Regions from separate parts of the Rhizobium sp. N731 genome, predicted to be linked through region 2. Evidence: riboswitches for the same ligand, from Rfam matches in the RefSeq annotation. Region 2 holds a riboswitch; each other region holds the start of a gene.
What was found. Region 2 has a riboswitch for thiamine pyrophosphate ahead of thiM (hydroxyethylthiazole kinase). Riboswitches for the same ligand answer to the same signal wherever they lie in the genome.

Region 1 (6,566 bases), on a different replicon from region 2:
TGTGCAAGTCCGGCGAACCTTGACGGGCCGTGCCGAAATCGATGGAGTGATCAGTGAACTTGCCATAACGGGTGAGGTCGAGGCGGCGCAGGCGCATCAGCTGTCTCCCCGATCCACCGCCTTCATTCGGGCAGCGATGTCCTCGGCGCCATCGGCGAGAAGGCTGTTGATGAAGCGCTCAAAACCCTCCTCGTTCTGGCCGGCAAATGCCCGGCTCTCGGGCGGCAGGTCGGCGAGCAGGTCCCGGACCATCTCCCTGACATCGTCGCGAAACCCGCTGCGGGCGATGACCTCGTCCCGCATCAGCGCGCCGAGTTCGACGACGGGATCGGCGGCGGGCGCGTCTGCGGGGATCGAGGGCGCTTCGAAGGCGAGTTCCAGCTTCTCGATCCAGGTGCGGCCGATCACGTCGCTGCGCCGCTCGGCTTCCGCCTGCATGAGGTCAACATCGCGCCGCAGCTGCCAGGAGAGCGGCGTGCGGCCGGAAAGCCTGAGGCGTGCGACAAGATGCGGCGAAGCCGTGCGGTCGCGCTGCGCCATCAGCGCCGTCTCGACCACTGTGGCCGCCTCACGCCAATCATCGACATCCGTGAGGTCGACATTGACGCGCTCGAACTGCGCGATGCTGGTGCGCCGCTCCTCGACCGTCACGGTCCGGTTGTCCGCCACGGTCACCAGCGACACGGTCTTGACCCCCGCTTCATTGATGTCGCGGCCCTGCGGCATGCCGGGCATGATGACCGTCGCCGCGCCGGGATAATGGCTGCGCTGGTGGAGATGCCCGAGCGCCCAGTAATCGAAACCCGAGGTATGCAGGTCGAGCACGCTGCAGGGCGCATAGACATCATGTCCGGCCGATCCGGCCAGGCTCGTATGCATGATGCCGATGTTGACGGCATCCGCTACCGGCGGCTTGAATTTCGGCAGCAACGGGTCCGGGGCCTGCGGTTTCGCAAAGCTCAGGCCGTGGATCGCGACCGACAAGCTGCCCTTCGTGGCCTCCACGATCTCGGCATGACCGCCGAAGATCTTCACCGTATCGGGCATCACCAGTTCCCTGGCGATCTTCGACATCGCATCATGATTGCCCCGGATCTTGAAGACTGAGATGCCCGCTCGGTGCAGGCGTTCGAGCTCGCCTGCCAGGAAGCGCGCCGTCTTCATCGACGTCTGCTCGCCGTCATAGAGATCACCGGCGATGACAAGCGCATCGACCCGCTCTTCAAGGCAAAGATCGACGATCGCGACCAGCGCTTGCCGGCTGGCGTCACTCACGAGGTCGGCCAGCTCTGCGTTGCGAAGCGCGAGAGAGCGCAGGGGAGAGTCGAGATGGAGATCGGCGGTGTGGACGAAACGATAGGCCATGAATGCAAGAATGGTGTTGCGATAGAGTGATCCAACAGGCGCCGGAGATAAGCGTACGATCGTTATCGCCCGGCAGTAAAACATCGGAATATGCCACGAACATTCAGAGCATGGCGGCGGCGGCCTGGCGAGTAAAATGGGTCGGCGAAACCGGCCCATCCACAGTCAATGCTGCTCGATCGGGGCAGGCACGGCAGCAATCGCAGCATGAGGTATTTCGAATGCAAACTCATGATTGCTGCTTTCGGTATCGCGGCGGCAAATTTCCTGTCGATAAAACTTTAGGTTCCGCTGTGGCAATATTTTCAACCCAAATGTCTATCGTCGCAACTTGCGGAAGAAAATGAGCCGGACGATCTTCGCGGAATGTGCAGCGGTTTTTGACTCCCGGCAGGAAAATGCACGCAAACATGAGGGGAGTGAAAGCCCTTGGCTGTCACAGACGAGTTAACCCGATCAGAATTCTGTGGCACCGCGGATCTCGATACCAATGGCGCCTTGCGCCCGGCCAGTTGGGAAAACGAGGTAAAGAACCATTTTGTCTTCCTGGACGAGCTTCGGGGGATAGCGGCGCTGTCAGTGGTTCTCCTACATGCTAACCAGGCTTTTGCCTTCGGCCTTCATTTTCACGCCTATCTGGCGGTGGATTTCTTCTTTTGTCTCAGTGGCTTCGTTCTCGCACACGGATATGACGCAAAGCTGAAGTCGGGCATGTTGCGAAACAGGACATTCCTCCTCAAACGCACAATACGACTTTATCCCATGATCGCGGTCGGTGTCGCTTTAGGCGTTCTCGCGGCGCAATTTACCTACGCCTCGATTCTTTCCGGTCTTGACGTCTCGATTCTTGCACTCGGCGCATTGCTTCTTTTGCCGCTCGGACTTTTGGTGGGACAAGAGGCGTTCGCGATCAACAACCCCCTCTGGTCTATCTGTTTTGAAATAGTCGCAGGCGTGGCCTACGGCTCAGTCGCCCGACGGAGAATTCGTCTTTGGCATGAGATAGCGGCTCTCGCCCTATTGGCCGCAGCGCTTTTCGCCGTCGTCTCGATCGAGGGTACCGTCGGATCGGTCGGATTTGGCAGCTGGCGAACGTTCTTCGAGGGATTGGTCAGGGTCGGCTTTTCGTTCCTTGCCGGTGTGCTGATCCTCCGCTGGGATATAAGCAACCGTATCAGGGCGGTACCGCCTCAGGTCCCGCTTTTCCTCCTGATCGCGGTTCTGTTTTGCCCCTTTGCCGTCGCCAGAGACATCTTCGACTTCGTCTGCATCGCTATCATATTTCCGATCGTGCTCGTGCTGGCCGTAGCGGTTTCCTCCCATGAGAAACGGCCATTCGCCGCATATCTTGGCCAGATATCTTATCCTCTCTACATCGTCCATCAGCCAATAATGCAACTCGGCGCACAGCTCCAAATCTCCACCGGCGAGGTGATCCCACGGCCGATCACCGCCGGCCTCGCACTCCTGACTGCCATAGCTGTTGCGCATCTCTTGTACACTCGCTTCGATACACCCGTGCGCGTCTATTTAGGCCGCAAGCTGCTCAGATCAGCTTGACGGCGTCGTTTTTTTGCGACGGCGGCAACCCCCGTGCTAGGGATTGGGCGATGGAAACGCATCGGGTCGTGGCTTGACACGAAGGCCGCTCCGCTCTTTGATGCCGAACATTCACCAGGGGTGTCCCGGCAAGGGGCTGAGATTCTGCTGAACAATACGGCTTTGCCTGTTGTGGCGCAGTGACCCGTTGAACCTGATCCAGTTCATACTGGCGTAGGGACGGTGCGGACGCTGCGGCTGTTGGGCGGATCTTCGCTTTGTCGCGGAAGGCGTCTTTCCATCATTCCAACACTGGAACTGGGTCTCCAAACGTCAAACCTTGGAGCCTCATCCATGAATATTGTTGCACCCCAGCTTACTCCCGTCGTCACCACCGGCTCGCTTCCGGCCTCGACCAAGATCGTCAAACCCGGAACGCTCTATCCGGATCTGCGCGTGCCGATGCGCGAAATCAACCTTCACCCGACCTCGGGTGAACCGCCGGTCACGGTCTATGATTCCTCCGGCCCTTATACCGATCCGGCCCACGTGGTCTCCATCGACGCCGGGCTGCCGCGTTTGCGCGAGGCCTGGGTCAGGGCGCGTGGCGACGTCGAAGCCTACGAAGGCCGGGTGGTGAAGCCTGAAGACAATGGTTTTGCCACGGGCGAACGGCTGACGCCGGAATTTCCCATTCGCAACACGCCGCTAAAGGCAAAGGCCGGCCGCGCCGTCACCCAGCTCGCCTATGCGCGGGCCGGCATTATCACCCCGGAAATGGAATTTATCGCGATCCGCGAAAACCTCGGCCGGCAGGCCGCGAAGGAGGCGCTCACCCGCGACGGCGAGAGCTTCGGCGCGCATGTTCCGGATTTCGTGACGCCCGAATTCGTGCGCCGGGAAGTCGCCGAGGGCAGGGCGATCATCCCAGCGAATATCAACCACCCCGAATCCGAACCGATGATCATCGGCCGGAATTTCCTCGTGAAGATCAACGCCAATATCGGCAATTCGGCCGTCACCTCGTCGATGGCGGAAGAGGTGGAAAAGATGGTCTGGGCGATCCGCTGGGGCGCCGACACCGTCATGGACCTTTCCACCGGTCGCAACATTCACAACATCCGCGAATGGATCATTCGCAACTCGCCGGTTCCGATTGGAACCGTGCCGCTTTACCAGGCGCTCGAGAAGGTCAACGGCATTGCCGAAGATCTGACCTGGGAAGTCTATCGGGATACGCTGATCGAGCAGGCCGAGCAGGGCGTCGATTATTTCACGATCCATGCGGGCGTGCGGCTGGCCTATATTCCGCTCACCGTCAATCGCGTCACCGGCATCGTCTCACGCGGCGGCTCGATCATGGCCAAGTGGTGTTTGCATCACCACAAGGAGAGTTTCCTCTACGAGCATTTCGAGGAAATCTGCGACATCTGCCGTGCCTATGACGTCTCCTTCTCGCTCGGCGACGGTTTGCGGCCGGGGTCGATCGCGGATGCCAATGACGCAGCGCAATTTGCCGAGCTCGAAACCCTCGGCGAACTGACGAAGATCGCCTGGGCCAGGGATTGCCAGGTGATGATCGAAGGCCCCGGCCATGTGCCGATGCACAAGATCAAAGAGAATATGGATAAGCAGCTCAAGGTCTGCGGCGAAGCCCCCTTCTATACGCTCGGTCCGCTGACGACCGACATCGCGCCGGGCTATGATCACATTACCTCCGGCATCGGAGCCGCCATGATCGGCTGGTTCGGCACGGCGATGCTCTGCTACGTCACGCCGAAGGAGCATCTGGGGCTGCCCGACCGCAGCGACGTCAAGACCGGCGTCATTACCTACAAGATCGCCGCCCATGCCGCCGATCTTGCCAAGGGACATCCGGCCGCCCGCATCCGCGACGATGCGCTGTCGCGGGCGCGCTTCGAATTCCGTTGGGAGGATCAGTTCAACCTCTCCCTCGACCCGGATACGGCGCGTTCCTTCCACGACGAGACCCTCCCGAAGGAGGCGCACAAGGTGGCGCATTTCTGTTCGATGTGCGGCCCGAAATTCTGCTCCATGCGAATTTCCCACGACATTCGCGCCGAAGCCCAGAAAGAGGGATTGGAAGCCATGGCGGCCAAGTACCGCGATGGCGGCGATCTCTACATGCCGGTCGCAGAGGTCGCGAAAACGCCCGTCGGAGAATGACCATGCGCGTTCTCGTCAAGGGGGCCGGCGTTGCCGGCCTCACCGTGGCCTGGCAGCTCTATCGCCACGGCTTCCGCGTCACCCTTGCGGAGCTGGCCGACAAGGTCGGCGCTGGTGCCTCCGGCTTTGCCGGCGGCATGCTGGCGCCGTGGTGCGAGCGGGAAGGTGCGGAGGAGCCGGTGCTGACGCTCGGTCGCCTTGCCGCGGACTGGTGGGAGGCTGCACTGCCCGGCCATGTCAATCGCCGGGGAACACTTGTCGTGGCGGGCGGGCGCGATGCCGGCGAGCTCGACCGCTTTTCCCGCCGGACAAGTGGATGGGAATGGCTGGACGAGGCGGCGATCGCCGCTCTGGAGCCTGATCTCGCCGGCCGCTTCCGCAGGGCGCTGTTCTTCCGGCAGGAAGCGCATCTCGATCCACGGCAGGCGCTCGCCGCCCTGGCCGCAGGGTTGGAGGACGCCCGCATGCGTCTCATGCTCGGCGTCACCGGCGAAGCTGATTTTGCCCATTATGACCGGGTGATCGACTGCACCGGTGCCGCCCAGATCGGCCGGCTGCCCGGATTGCGCGGTGTTCGAGGTGAGATGCTCTGCCTCGAAACAAGCGAGCTCAGTCTGTCCCGCCCCGTCCGCCTGCTGCATCCCCGCCACCCGATCTACATCGTGCCGCGCGAGAAAAATCGCTTCATGGTCGGCGCGACGATGATCGAAAGCGACGATGCCGGCCCGGTTACCGCGCGTTCGCTGATGGAGTTGCTGAACGCCGCCTATGCGATGCATCCCGCCTTCGGCGAGGCACGGGTCACGGAAACCGGTGCAGGCGTGCGCCCCGCTAATCCCGACAATCTGCCGCGGGTGACACAGGAGGGATCCACCCTCCATGTCAACGGCCTCTACCGCCACGGCTTTCTGCTGGCGCCGGCGATGGCCGGCGAGGTGGCGCGGCGTCTTCTCACAGAACAAGGACAACCGGAAAGGAGGCCCTCATGACCTTCATCATCAATGGCGAGGAACAGCAGGTCGCGGCCGCGACGCTCGCAGACCTGCTTCTCGCTCTGGACTACGAAGGCGGCTGGCTGGCAACTGCGGTCAACGGCGAGTTGGTGCACCGCGAGGATCGCGCCGATTTCAGGCTCGGCGAAGGCGACCGCATCGAAATTCTCTCACCGATGCAAGGGGGCTGAGATGCTGAAAATTTATGATGTTGAAGTCCGCTCCCGACTGCTGCTCGGCACCGCCCGCTACCCGTCACCCGCCGTCCTTGCAGAAGCCGTGAGACGCTCGAAGGCTGAGATTGTCACTGTCTCGCTTCGGCGCGAGGCCGCCGGCGGCAAGGCGGGTGGCGCCTTCTTCGAGCTGATCCGCGAGCTTGGTGTGCGCGTGCTGCCGAATACCGCCGGATGCCACAGCGTACAGGAGGCTGTGCTGACGGCGAAGATGGCGCGCGACGTATTCCGCACCGACTGGATCAAGCTC
Region 2 (6,566 bases):
CTCGCCCATCAGGCCGGGATCTTCGTTCAGCGTCGGATAGCCGTAGCCGGCGACGTCGATCATCGTCTTGCGGTCGAGCGCCATCGAGACGGCGCGGCGGAATTTTACGTCGTTGAAGGCCTTCTTGTTGTTTTCGTTCGACGTTTCCAGGTTGAACAGGAAGGCGACCATGCTGCTCGGCGAATACCAGTAGTGGAAATGCGCCGGGTCCTTCGAAACATAGACATTGTCGATATCGGGAATGAAGGAGACGCCCCAGTCGAGCGTGCCGTCGGCCGTTGCCGTCAGCATCTGATTGTTGTCGGCCAGCTGCGGGAAGCGCATGCAATCGACCTTCAGATGCGCATTGTCCCAATAGTTCGGGTTGCGGCATTGGTCGTAGGTCTGGCCGGTGAAACGCGGGACCTCGGTCAGCGGTCCGCTGCCGACCGGGTTCTCATTGGCGAAGGTGACGGGATCGGCGACATCCTTCCAGACATGTTCCGGAACGATCGGCAGCTGCGAGATCTGCTCGGCGGCGAGTGAGCTCGGATTGGCGAGCGTGAAGCGCACGGTCTGGGCATCGACGGCTTTGACATCGATGACGAAGCTCCAGATGCTGACGAAGTCGAGCGCCGGGAATTTCTTCAGATAGGCATAGGTGAAGGTGACGTCGGCTGAGGTCAGCGGTTTGCCGTCGGACCATTTCAGGTCGGGGCGCAGCTTGAAATCGATGCTCTTCAGGTCGTCGGAAAGCTTGAAGCTTTCGGCCAGACGGTAGACCGGCTTGTTGCTGTCGAAGCGATTGAAAATAACAAGCGGCTCATAGATGAAATCGAGCGTCGACTGGCGCGCCGATGTCTGATTGAACGGATTGAAGTTGCGCACCCAGGTCGTCGCCGGTTCGATATTGGCCGTCAGGACCGTTTGCGCCATGGCGGAGCCCGAAAGCAGTGTCAGTGTGGCGGCGGCAAGAAGATATTTTTTCATGTTTTATTCCCCTTCTTTTATAAGTGAGAGATGGTGCGCCGGTCAGGAGACCAGCGCGCTTGCAAATATGTCTTCGACTTCAGCGTGGGCGGCCCGATAGTCGATCTTGAGATTGCCGAGCCGGGCCTTGCCGGCGGCGATCCGCTGCAGTGCGGCGGCGGTCAACGGGCGCGCCGCCTTGGCGGCTGCTTCGCTTTCCCGGATGTCGCCATGGCTATGGAGCGCGATGTCGAAGCCGGCGTCGAGCACCTGTTTGACGCGTTCCGGCAGGGTGCCGGAGAGCGATTCCATGAAGATGCAGTCGGAAATCAGCACGCCGTCATAACCGAGCTCGTTGCGGATGACGTCGTGCATGACCGGCGATACAGAGGCCGGCAACTCCTTGTCGTAGGCGGAATAGACGACATGGGCGACCATGGCCCAGGGCGTATCCTTCATGGCGACGAAGGGTTTGAAATCGGTGGCAGCGAGCGTTTCGCGGCTGGCGTCGACGACGGGACGTTCCTTGTGGGAGTCGAGCGTTGCACGGCCGTGCCCGGGAATATGCTTCATCACGGGCATGTTGCCGGTCTCGAGCAGGCCGTCGACCACCTCGCGGCCGAGGGCGGCGATGACATCGGGATCGGGGCCGAAGGAACGCGCGCCGATGACCGCGCTCGTCGTCTCGAAGACGAGGTCGAGAACGGGCGAGCAGCCGCTGGAAAGGCCGAGTTCCGTCATCATCGCGCCCATGGCCCGGGAGGAAAGGCGCAATGCTTTTTTGCCGAGCTCGACATCGCGGCGCGCCAGCTCGGCAAACTGCCCGAAGCTGCGGAAGAGCGGCCAGGGGCCGGCATCGAGGTGCTGGACGCGCCCGCCCTCCTGGTCGGTGAAGACGGGGGCGTCGTCGCGGCCGACGGCTTCGCGAAAGCGCTCGATCAGCCGTTTCGTCTGCTCCGGCTCGCGCTGATTGCGCCGGCCGACGAAGAGGCCGAGCGGATTGGTCTCGCGAAACAGGGCAAATTCATCATCCGAAAGAACGGGATTGGGAAGGCCGACAAAAAGGGCGAGCGGGGTCGAGGACAAGTCTATAACTCCGGGATCAGATGGTCATTTCGGAATGCTTCTCAGCATGCTTTCGTAAATGCCCTTGTCGGGGGCGGGGATGATGACGGCGCCGGCGGTCCGGGCGTAAAAATCGACAGGACCGGCATCGCCGATAAAGGCATAGGCATGGCCGAGCGTCTTCATCGCCTGAAGGGAGGCGGAAAACAGGGCGAGGCCGACGCCCTTGCCGCGCGCTTGCGGGTCAACGCCGGTCGGGCCGAAGAAGCCCCGCGCCGTCGTGTCGTAGCAGGCAAAGCCGAGCAGCTCACGGTCTTCGATGGCAATCAGGCAGGCGACGGGCTGGCGGGAGAAAGCGACCGAGACCTCGCTTGCCCAGTTCTCGCTGAACCGTTCGCGAACCCAGGTGACGACGAGATGCAGTTCCGGGGGGAGAGCCGGGCGGATGGAGGCGCCGACATGATCGGCTCGCTGTTTCAGCTCGGCGAGCTGCGCGGAGTAAAGGCTCACAAGCAGGTCCGGCACCCGACATTCCTCCTATTATTCCGTTGTTACGGAACATATACCCCTCTTATGTCATAGACTTGGCCATCTCGGCGGGCTTGTCAACAGGGTTTTTCAATCAGCGCCAGTGATTCAGCCGCGCTGGCTGCGCTCGCAACGCAGGGTGGCCGGCACAGGCGAAAACGGCCCGGGGAGACCGGGCCGTTCGATGGAGGCTGTTCGTCGATTTCAGTACTTATGCGCCGTCTTTCCAGAGCACATGAAAATGCTGCACCGGGCCATGGCCTGAGCCGACGGTGAGGCGTCCGGCCGCCGCGACCGCGCCGGCAAGATAATCCTTGGCGATGGCGACTGCCTCCCGCGCCGAAGCGCCCTTGGCAAGCTCGGCCGCCAGCGCGCTGGAGAGTGTGCAGCCGGTGCCGTGGGTGTTCTTCGTCGGCACCCGCTGGGCTTCGAACCAATGCAGCCCGTCGGCGGCGGCGAGCACGTCGGGGCTGTCGTCGCTGTCGAGATGACCGCCTTTGACCAGCACGGCGGCCGGGCCGAGGGCGCGCAGCCGTTCGGCCTGCGCCGCCATCTCCGCCCGGTTTGTCGCGACCGGCTGGTGCAGCAGCGCGGCGGCCTCCGGCAGGTTCGGCGTCAAAAGCGTGGCAAGCGGCAGCAGCCGCAGGGTCAGCACGTCGACCGCTTCGGGCGCGAGCAGGGCGGCACCGCCTTTGGCGATCATGACGGGGTCGAGGACGACGGGAATGCTGCGTCCTTTGGCGGTTGCTGCGGCCAGAGCTGCGGAAAGGGCGGCGGCGACGGCTTCGGCGATGCCGGCATTGGCAATCATGCCGATCTTGACGGCATCGACGCGCACATCGGCAAAGACGGCATCGATCTGGTCGGCAACGAATTGCGGCGGCACCAGATGCACGCCGGTGACCCCTTGCGTGTTCTGCGCCGTCAGCGCGGTCAGCACCGCCATGCCATAGACGCCGCGGGCCGAAAAGGCCTTGAGGTCGGCCTGGATGCCGGCGCCGCCGGACGGATCGGAGCCGGCGATGGAGAGGACGTTGCGGATCATGCCGGGACCTTTCGAATTTCTGCGGCGATGCGGCGGGTGGCCGCCGCCGGATCCGGCGTACCGCAGACGGCGGAGACGACGGCAAGCCCCTTGGCGCCGGCGGCAAACACGTCGGCCACATGCTCCGCTTTCAACCCGCCGATGGCGACGGACGGCACCGGCGAGAGCTGCACCAGCCTGGCAAGACCGTCAAATCCGATCGGCTGCTTGTGGTCGGCCTTGGTCGGCGTCGCAAACACCGGGCCGACGCCGGTATAATCGACGAGATCGCGATCGACGGCAGCCGCGAGCGCCTCGGTCTCGACCGAGAGGCCGAGGATCATGTCGGGGCCGATCATCCCCCGAGCGGTGCGCGCATCCATGTCCTCCTGGCCGATATGCAAGCCATCGGCGCTGATGGCGATGGCCGCCTCGACGTCATCATTGACGATGAGGCGGGCGCCGGTGCCACGGAGCGCCTGCTTCAAGGCGCGGCCGGTCTCGATCATGCGTGCTGTCCCCGCCTGTTTGTCGCGCAGCTGCACCATCGTCGCGCCGCCGGCAACGGCGAGGCGGGCGGTCTCGACCATGCCGATCCGGACGCAGAGATCCGGATCGAGGACGAGGTAGAGCGAAAGGTCGAAACGCTTCATGCGATCGATACCCTGGCTCTCGCATCCAGCGCTTCGCCGTCGAGCGCGGCCAGCGCATCGAGGAAGCGCCAGGCGAACGAGCCGGGGCCGGCCGCCCCGAGCGCGGCATCCTCGCCGGCGACGGCAAAGGTCGCGAGCGCTGCGACGGTCGCGCCGAACAGATCCTCGGGCGCGGTGGCGGCAAAGGCGCCGACAAGGCAGGTGAGCGAGCAGCCGAGTGCGGTGACCTGCGGCATCAGCACCGATCCGCCCTTGATGCGCACCGCCCTGTTACCGTCGGTCACGAAATCGACGGCGCCGGTCACGGCGACGATTGCCTGCTGCCGCTCCGCGAGCCGACGGGCCGAATCCTCCGCCTGCTCGACCGGATCGCGGCTGTCGACCCCCTGACCGCGGCTCTCCCCGCCGGCAAGCGCGATGATCTCGGAGGCATTGCCGCGGATGATCGTGGGCTTGAGCGCCAGCAGGTCGGCAACCGCTTGGCGGCGAAAGGCCGTCGCATAATGCGCCACCGGATCGAGCACCCAGGGTTTGCCTGATGAGGCAGCCGCCTTCGCCGCCGCCCGCATGCCGTCGAGCCATTGCGTCGAAAGCGTGCCGATATTGACGGTCAGCGCGCTCGCGATGCCGGCGAATTCGCCAGCTTCCTCAGCCGCATGCACCATGGCCGGCGAAGCGCCGGATGCCAGCAGGACATTGGCCGCGATGTTCATGGCGACATAATTGGTGATGCAGTGGACGAGCGGCGGCTTTTCGCGCATCGCCTCCAGCATGGCTCCCGAGGTGGTCTTGCTCTGCATAGCGCCCCTTTCAGGCGGGGCAGGCACGGGGCGGCGTCTTCGGCGATGCCCCGAGCGACTCCCTCCGCCGGCATTATCCGGTTCAGGTTCGAAGGGTTCTTCTCAGCCCGTCTATCGACGAACGCCCCTGTCTCTCATCACGCTCTTTTTCGCAGAGAAGGACGCGGCTGTCATCCCGAAAATGACATTCCGCGTTCCCTCCGACAAAACTGGTTGAACGCATCACAGCGCTCCTCAACTCAAATCATGCAGATCCGTCGTAATCGCCGGCCCGATCGAAAACTCCGAAAACCGCACCGTCAATCCACTCCTCTCCGGTGTACAGGCGGTCGGGCCGACCTCGTATCGGTCGGCAACCGGGAAGGGCGCTAGCCGTAGCAGTGGCCAGCGGTTGCCGTCGCGGGAGGCCTGGATACGAAGGGCGCCGCCTGCGACGGTGACGCGGATGTGGAAGTCCTCGAGTTGCCTGAACGGCTGCGACACCGACCAGTCGGACTTTCCGTCGGTGACGACGGTGCTGAGGAAGGCTTCGCCGTCGGTGAATTCGACGCCTGTCTTGACCCAGCGGTTTTCGTCGAGGCGCACCATCAGGCCGGCCTGGTCGTAGAGGGTGCGGAACTCGCCCTGGATGCGGATCTGGGCGGTGAAGCTCTCGGCGGTGGGGAAGGCGAGGAAGTGGCCGCTGTCGCGGGTGAAGCCGTAATAGGTCTCCCGCCAGAAATCGGTCTTGTCGCCTGTCGTCAGCGTCAGGCCGGTTGCGTCGGCGTGCCAGCTTTCCGGTTCGTTCAGCCATTTTCCGTTGTTGAAATCGATGTCCATTCCATCCTCGCTTTATTGAAGCCGCGGGCGCTGCCGATTCTTAGCGCCCCCATAATGCGCGAGCTTCGCGAAGGCGGCCAGCCGCACCCGCGGTTCGGCGGTGTTGGCCGTCGCGACCCTCGTCTCACGACATAATCCGTGGGCTTCCGCTTGACACGATTACTTCATCTCTTATTCTGTTACAAAAAGATGAATTACATAATTGTGGAACTTAACGGGAGCCCTCATATGAAAACGCTTGTCGCATTCCTGCTCGGCACCGCGCTCGTCGCTCTGCCTTCGACCCTGTTTGCCCAGGAAAAGGGCGGCGTCATCAATGTCGCGACGATCGGCGAGCCGCCGACGCTCGATCCGATGTCGTCGACGGCCGATCTCGTCGGCATCGTCACCCAGCACATTTTCGAAACGCTCTACACGTTCGACAAGAGCTGGAATGTCACGCCGCTTCTGGCCGAAAGCCTGCCCGAGATTAGCGCCGACGGCAAAACCTATACGATCAAGCTTCGGACCGGCATCAAGTTCCACGACAATAGCGACATGACCTCGGATGATGTCGTCGCCTCGCTTGGCCGCTGGATGAAGATCGCCTCGCGCGGCAAGCAGGTGGCGGGCTTCATCGACAAGATCATTGCTGCCGATCCGTCAACCGTGACCATCACGCTGAAGCAGCCCTATGCGCCGCTGACCTCGCTGCTCGCCTTCAACAATTCGGCGGCGATCATCATCCCG
Region 3 (6,566 bases), on a different replicon from region 2:
GTGCAGGATTGCAGCCAGCCGGTGACCACATTCTCCGAGGCGGCCCCGAACGAGCCGGGGGCGAGTCTCTGGATCAATGTCAGGATGATCTCCTGCCAGATGTAAATGCCGAAGGAGATCTTGGCGACGTAGCGGATAGGAGCGTTATCAAGCAGCCTGCCCAGACCCTGCGAATGGCTAAGTGAAATGAGCGCTGTTGCGACGGCCAGTGGGAAGACCGGAAATCCATAAGGGATGTCAAGCCAGCCGTAACCTTCGGCCGAGCCACCGGGCGATATGAGGAGGCGGTAACCGGCAATCGCAAGGGCCAGGAGTGCCGCGGCATCGAACCAGGGGGAGCGTCTTGCGGGCAACATCACTTCGATACCGGCGGCAAGCGCGCCGAGCGCGAAGACGGCAAAGAAGCCGATCGGATTATAGTTAGGCATCCATTCCTTCGCCCCGCCCTGCAGGCCATATGCCCAGCCACGCCCGATATCGTCGAGCGCAAAGAGCCTCAGGATCACCAGATGGGCAAGAAGGACGACGGCAACGACGCCGAGCCAGGCGGCGCGGGCGAAGAACGGACGTCGCCGCAGCAGCGGCAAGCGAAACAGCAGGAAAAAGCCGACCGGCAGGAGCACATAGCTGGTCATTTCGAAGGGAATGGACCAGAGCGGCCCATCGGCTTCGACGGGAAAAAACGTGCGCCAGTGCCACTGGCTCATGAACAGCAGTCCGCAGACGTAGCGGACGACGAGTTCCGGCGTCAGCGGCAGGGCAAGCAGCGTCAGGCTGAGGACGAAGCTGACGCTGGCGGCGAACCAGAACCCCGGAGCGATGCGTGCCAACCTGCGGATGGCGTAGTGCCCAAGGTTCGGCATGGCGCCGCCGGCGTCGAGAGCGTGCCAGAAGGGGCGGGCAAGCAGAAAGCCGCTAAGCACGAAAAAGATGGCGACGCCGAAATTGCCGAAGCGGAGGACGTTTGCCGTCGCCGCCATTTCATCCGGAACTCTGCGCATATCCAGCCGGAGCGCGAGATGATGAGCGAGCACCAACAAGCAGGCCATCGCGCGCAGAAAGTCTGCTCCGACGAGTCTGTCCTGTGCTCGCATGTCGTTCCCCGCCCTGCCCGATTCGGCTTAAACCGCCCCAGGCTCAAAGCATTGCCGCGGAAAGCCGCTTCGGCAAGGCCCGGGCCGGATCAGCCGAGGAACTCGTTGGTGTAATAGGTGGAAAAGTCCGGCTTCTCTTTGAGCGCGACGCCATTCGCATCCACCAGGATCTCGTTCTCGATCAGGAAGCCGCCGATGGCATCGGCCTTTGCCGGGTCAAGCGTGCCGATCACGCCGGCCTCGGATCTCAGGAAATGGCCTTCGATCAACGCTTTCTGAGATGCTTTTACCAGTTCCGCGTTCATCAGCGCGCCGTTACTTCCTGATATCAGCAGGTCGCAGGCTTCGTCGGGATGGTCGATGGAGTAGACATAGCCTTGACGTGTGGCCTGGATGAAGGCGCGCGCGTGTTCTCGACTGGCCGAGAGATAGGCGTCGCTGGAAACGATGACCGTCGTCTGCTCGTCGGGAATGCCGTAATCGGAATAATGGAAGCGGCTGATCTTCCGATTCTCCAGCTCGGCGGCGATGCCCTCCCAGGTGTAGATCTCCAGCGTGAAGTCAATCGAGCCATTGTCCAGTGCCTCATAGGCGGAGGTGCCGAGGGTGACGGTCTTGACGTCGCCCTTGCCGCCGTCATTGCGGATCATCGCCGAGACCAGCGCGCTTTCCCAGGTACCGCCGAAGCCGCCATACGTCTTGCCGTCGAGATCTCTGGGGCTCTTGATGTCGTCGCGCCCGCCCTTGAAGATCAGGCGTGCGGTTTCCGTCTGGACGACGCCGTAGACCATCTTCACGTCACCGCCGCCAGCCCGCTGCGTGAGGGCCTCGATCTCGCTGCTGATGCCGAAATCGGCGACCCCGTTCGACACCAGCGTGCCGGCACTGGTGTCGGTAAAGGGTAGAATTTCGACATCGAGGCCGGCGGCCGCATAGAAGCCCTTCGCCTTGGCGACATAGATGCCGATATGATTGGTGTTGGGCGTCCAGTCGAGCGCGATGCGAACCTTTGCGGGCGCCGGTTGGCCGAAGGCGGCGCGGCCGGCGAGGCTTGTTGCGATGGTGGCAAGGATCGTCTGGCGACGGGTGAGAAGCGGCATGGTGACCTCCTCAGGTCTTGAGAGCATGATGCCGAAAAGTGCGGTTTTCGGACGACATCAGGCTCTAACTCTTAAAATTGGAACAGGAGCCAGATTTCAGGCCGGTCGGCCTAAAATCATCCTGTTCTAGCGGATGAAGCAGGGTTTGCAGGATTTCAGTCTCGATTGCCTGAGCCGCGGGTGAACCGAGATCGGCGATGCTTCTCGGGCGGGGCAGGGGGACACGGAATTCGCGGATGACGCGGGCCGGGCGGGCAGACAGCACGTAGATCCGATCGGAGAGGAAAACGGCCTCGCGGACATCGTGCGTGATTAGCAGCGCCGTCCAGCGATGTTCGGTCCACATGCCTTGCAGCCACTCCTGGATCTGTGTGCGGGTCAGCGCATCGAGCGCGCCGAAGGGCTCGTCGAGCAGCAGCATGTCCTGCTTCTGGATGACGGTGCGCAGCAGTGCCGCACGCTGTCGCATGCCGCCGGAAAGAGAAGAGGGGTAGTGATGCTCGAAGCCGGCAAGGCCGAACCGCTCGAAGAGGGGTGCGACAGCGGCGCGGGCCGCCCGACGACTCATTCCCTTCACTTCCAGGCCGAGCGCGGCATTATCGATGATCGGGCGCCAGGGCATCAGCGCATCGCGTTGCGGCATGAAGGCAAAGGAATGCGGCGTCTGTTCCAGCGCTGCACCGTTGAAAAGCATGGCGCCGGAATCAGGCCGCAGCGCCTGTGTCAGCAGTCTCAGCACGGTCGATTTTCCGGAGCCGGATGGGCCGACGATCGAGACGAACTCGCCGTTTGCGACGGTGAGTGAAATGTCGCTCAGAATCTTCATGCCGTCGAAGGATTTCGAGATGTTGCGCAGCTCAAGCATCTGACCGGTCATCGGCGCCGCTCCTGGGATGGCTGCCAGGGCATGACGAAACGCTGGATAACCAGCGTCAGCGCGAAGAGGCAGAGCGTCAAGAGAGCGCTGACGATCACGGCGGCGAGCACGAGATCGGGACGGAAATTGTTCTTGGCGTTGAGGATATAGATGCCGAGGCCGCTTGCAGCGCCGGCATATTCGGCAAAGATCGCGCCGACGACGGCATAGGTGATCGAGATCCTGAGACCCGCGAAGAAAAAGGGCAAAGAGGAGGGAAGGCGCGCCAGGCGGAAAATGCGCCAGCGGCTCGCCTTCATCGAGTTCAGCAATTCGGCAATATCGCGGTCGGTCGCCTCGTAACCCTGAAGCAGCGCAACGAGCAGCGGGAAAAAGGTGACGAGGGCCACCAGCAATATCTTCGGCAAAAGGCCGAAACCGAACCAGAGAACGACGAGGGGTGCGATCGCCACCAGCGGCAAAGTTTGACTGGCAATGAAGATCGGCAGCAGTGCCCGGCGCATGAAGGGCATGAAATCCATCAGGATCGAAGAGGCGAAGGCGAAGGCGAGCGACAGAGCGAAACCGCCGAGTGTGGCGCCGAGCGTCGGCCAGGTGTTTGACATCAGCCCCTCTCGGTTCAGCCAACCCTGGACAAGGATACGCGAAGGCGCCGGCAGAATGGACGGTTTGATGCCGGAAAGATCGACATAGAGTTCCCATGCCGCCAGAAAGGCAAAGCCTGCGAGCAAGGCGGGCATTGCCCGGTACACGGCGAGACAGAGCGTCGCAAGACGCGAATCCGATGGGCGTGGCGATGTCATCGGCGTTCGATTTCAGGCTTTCGTCGGGCCGTTCGCGCAAACCTGTCGAGGGCATCGGTCTCGATGCGCAGCCTGCCGCAATTCGGGGCGATTGCCTTGACGGCATCGATAGGGATGCCGGCGGAATGGCCGGACGTCGGGTAGAGTGACACTTGCGCGCCGGAATGCATTTGGACCTCGCTCCGCTGGCATTACCCAGATCAGCTTAGAAGGGTCCGGAAGCTTGCGCCTCGCATCTCAGCCCCGGCGACACGGAGCTCCCCTGTTATTTCGGCGAAAACTATCATCGGGGTTTTCTTGCCGCAACCGCAAAATTGCAAAGCAGTCCGGCCGGTCGGGACGGGGCGCAAATGAAAAAACACCCGGACAGAGGTCCTGTCCGGGTGTTTCCGAGGTTCCGTACCTGCCGGGAACGGAACCCGAGCGCTCGCCTCTCGGGGGCCATATCGGCTGGAGCGATCGATACGGGGGCGGACGAGCGCCGATGCCCTCGTTCCAGCTTTTATCGACCGGATGATCTCACTGCCGCTCCTTCCTGCGCCTCACGCTTTACGGGCGGGGGAGCAGGGGTTATAAAACCTCAACTAATATTGAGGTCAATAGGCGATGAATAGGATTTCTGCAACGCCGCTCGGCAGGCTTCTGACGGTCGGTGAAGTGGCGCAACGCAGCGGTCTTGCCGTCTCGGCGCTGCATTTCTATGAGGTCAAGGGGCTGATCTCGAGTATCCGCACGCGCGGCAACCAGCGGCGCTACGGACGCGATGTGCTTCGCCGGCTCGGCATCATCAAGGTGGCGCAACGTGTCGGCATTCCGCTTTCGGAAATCCAGACGGCATTTGCCTCCCTGCCGCAGGGACGCACGCCGACGGTTGCCGACTGGCAGACGCTGTCGGCGCGCTGGAAGGATGAGCTCGACACGCGAATCAGACAGCTGAGCCTGCTGCGAGACCGTCTGACCGGCTGCATCGGCTGCGGCTGCCTGTCGATCGAAAGCTGTCCGTTGCGCAATCCCTTCGATCGGCTCGGCGAGGAAGGGCCGGGCCCGCGGCTGCTGGAGAGCGAAAACGAAGTGTGAGCTTTCGGGGAAGAGCGCTAGCCTCTCGCGGAAAGATGATGCCGCCTTTCTTTCGGCCGGCGCGCTCATATGTTAAGGGCGAATGGCGCAACAGGCGGCTTTGTCCGCGAGGAGGACGGCTTCGTGTTCCATCCGAGACTATTCGAGAATCGCAATGTCATCGTGACCGGAGCCGGGCGGGGCATCGGCCTCGAAGTGGCCCGGCAGTTCCTGGACTGCGGCGCGAAGGTGATCGTCCATACCGGACGCAAACCGGGGCGCGAGCTGCCGGATTTTCTGCTGACGGCTGAATCCGAAAGACGGGCGCTGCTGCTGCACGCCGATTTCACCGCCGCTGGCGGCGCTGCGCAATTTGCCGAAAATGCGCTTGCCTTTTTCGACAAGGTGCATGTGCTCGTCAATAACGCCGGCACCATGCTCGGCCGTTTTCCGGCTGCCACACTGACCGACGCAGATTATGAGGCGATCGTGCGTTTGAACCAGACGTCGGTGGTGGCGCTGACGCGTGCGCTGCTGCCGGCATTAAAGGCGGCGGAAGGCGCTGCCATCGTCAACACCGTTTCAATTTCCGCGCTGACCGGCGGCAGTCCCGGTTCTTCGATCTATTCCGCTTCGAAAGCTTTCGTTTCCACCTATTCCAAGGCGCTTGCCCGCGAGCTCGCGCCGGATAGCATCCGCGTCAATTGTGTCTCGCCCGGAACGATCGAGACGGATTTCCATGAGCGCTATTCCTCCCGCGAAAAGCTGGAGCAGACGAGAAAGTCTATTCCCTTGCAGCGGCTGGGCACGGCGGAGGACTGCGCTCCGGCCTATCTGTTCCTGGCGGCACCCTCCCTCTCCGGATACATTACCGGCCAGGTCATCGAGATCAATGGCGGCCAGCTTATCTGCTGATTTGGTTAGACCTTTTTTGACATTTCATCACTTTTGGCAAATTCGCGTGTGCGAATATGCTATTGTGCTGATCTGCCTTTTCGCTTCCCTTCCGAGATGTCGAATGCCATTGCCCAAGCCCGAGCCGGGAATGTCCGGTCAGGAACTGCACAAACTCGCTGGAAACGCTCGTGAGGCGAGCGATCTGCTGAAGGCACTGGCGCACCAGACCCGACTTCTGATTCTTTGCATACTCGCGAGTGAGGAGCGGACGGTCGGTGAAATCGAAAACATCCTCGGCATTCAGCAGGCAATGGTCTCGCAGCAGCTCGCACGTTTAAGGCTTGAAGGCCTCGTCAATACGCGCCGTCAGGGTAGGCTGGTCTATTACCGTATCGGCAATACAAGCGTGCTTGCCTTCCTTGAATCGTTGTTCGATCTTTTTCCGGCTGCTGAAAACAATTAGTACCGCCCTTGCGGAACACGGTTGCTGCGTCGAAGATGGGCTGATCCGGATGATTTCGCGCCGGATCGGGAGACCGGATGATCGACAAGCTGGAATTTTTCATCGCCCTTGCCAACGAAAAGCATTTCGGCCGCGCCGCGGAGGAGTGCGGGATTTCCCAGCCAACACTTTCGGCCGCCATCCGGCAGCTTGAAGACCAGCTTGGCGTCATGCTGGTGCAGCGCGGCTCGCGGTTTCAGGGGCTGACGCCGGAGGGGCAGCGGGTGCTTGAATGGG

Region 1: another riboswitch for thiamine pyrophosphate. It lies ahead of thiC (phosphomethylpyrimidine synthase ThiC); the one in region 2 lies ahead of thiM (hydroxyethylthiazole kinase).
Region 3: another riboswitch for thiamine pyrophosphate. It lies ahead of AMK02_RS19590 (ABC transporter permease); the one in region 2 lies ahead of thiM (hydroxyethylthiazole kinase).

Annotation. Positions count from the first base shown of each region.
Region 1 covers NZ_CP013602.1:85,200-91,765, reverse strand. Annotated here, with positions in the region: gene AMK02_RS21370 (AAA family ATPase) at 1-97, opposite strand, end outside; gene AMK02_RS21365 (metallophosphoesterase family protein) at 97-1,365, opposite strand; gene AMK02_RS21360 (acyltransferase family protein) at 1,795-2,925, shown strand; TPP riboswitch at 3,032-3,163, shown strand; gene thiC (phosphomethylpyrimidine synthase ThiC) at 3,259-5,091, shown strand; gene thiO (glycine oxidase ThiO) at 5,094-6,080, shown strand; gene thiS (sulfur carrier protein ThiS) at 6,077-6,274, shown strand; gene AMK02_RS21340 (thiazole synthase) at 6,276-6,566, shown strand, end outside.
Region 2 covers NZ_CP013606.1:374,297-380,862, forward strand. Annotated here, with positions in the region: gene AMK02_RS29225 (ABC transporter substrate-binding protein) at 1-969, opposite strand, end outside; gene AMK02_RS29230 (glycoside hydrolase family 3 N-terminal domain-containing protein) at 1,012-2,034, opposite strand; gene AMK02_RS29235 (GNAT family N-acetyltransferase) at 2,059-2,538, opposite strand; gene thiD (bifunctional hydroxymethylpyrimidine kinase/phosphomethylpyrimidine kinase) at 2,753-3,586, opposite strand; gene thiE (thiamine phosphate synthase) at 3,583-4,218, opposite strand; gene thiM (hydroxyethylthiazole kinase) at 4,215-5,018, opposite strand; TPP riboswitch at 5,061-5,157, opposite strand; gene AMK02_RS29255 (DUF1349 domain-containing protein) at 5,253-5,837, opposite strand; gene AMK02_RS29260 (ABC transporter substrate-binding protein) at 6,066-6,566, shown strand, end outside.
Region 3 covers NZ_CP013601.1:4,046,646-4,053,211, reverse strand. Annotated here, with positions in the region: partial or broken gene AMK02_RS19605 (acyltransferase family protein) at 1-1,094, opposite strand, end outside; gene AMK02_RS19600 (ABC transporter substrate-binding protein) at 1,184-2,194, opposite strand; gene AMK02_RS19595 (ABC transporter ATP-binding protein) at 2,259-3,071, opposite strand; gene AMK02_RS19590 (ABC transporter permease) at 3,068-3,874, opposite strand; TPP riboswitch at 4,035-4,148, opposite strand; gene soxR (redox-sensitive transcriptional activator SoxR) at 4,481-4,951, shown strand; gene AMK02_RS19580 (SDR family NAD(P)-dependent oxidoreductase) at 5,075-5,845, shown strand; gene AMK02_RS19575 (ArsR/SmtB family transcription factor) at 5,949-6,290, shown strand; gene AMK02_RS19570 (LysR family transcriptional regulator) at 6,368-6,566, shown strand, end outside.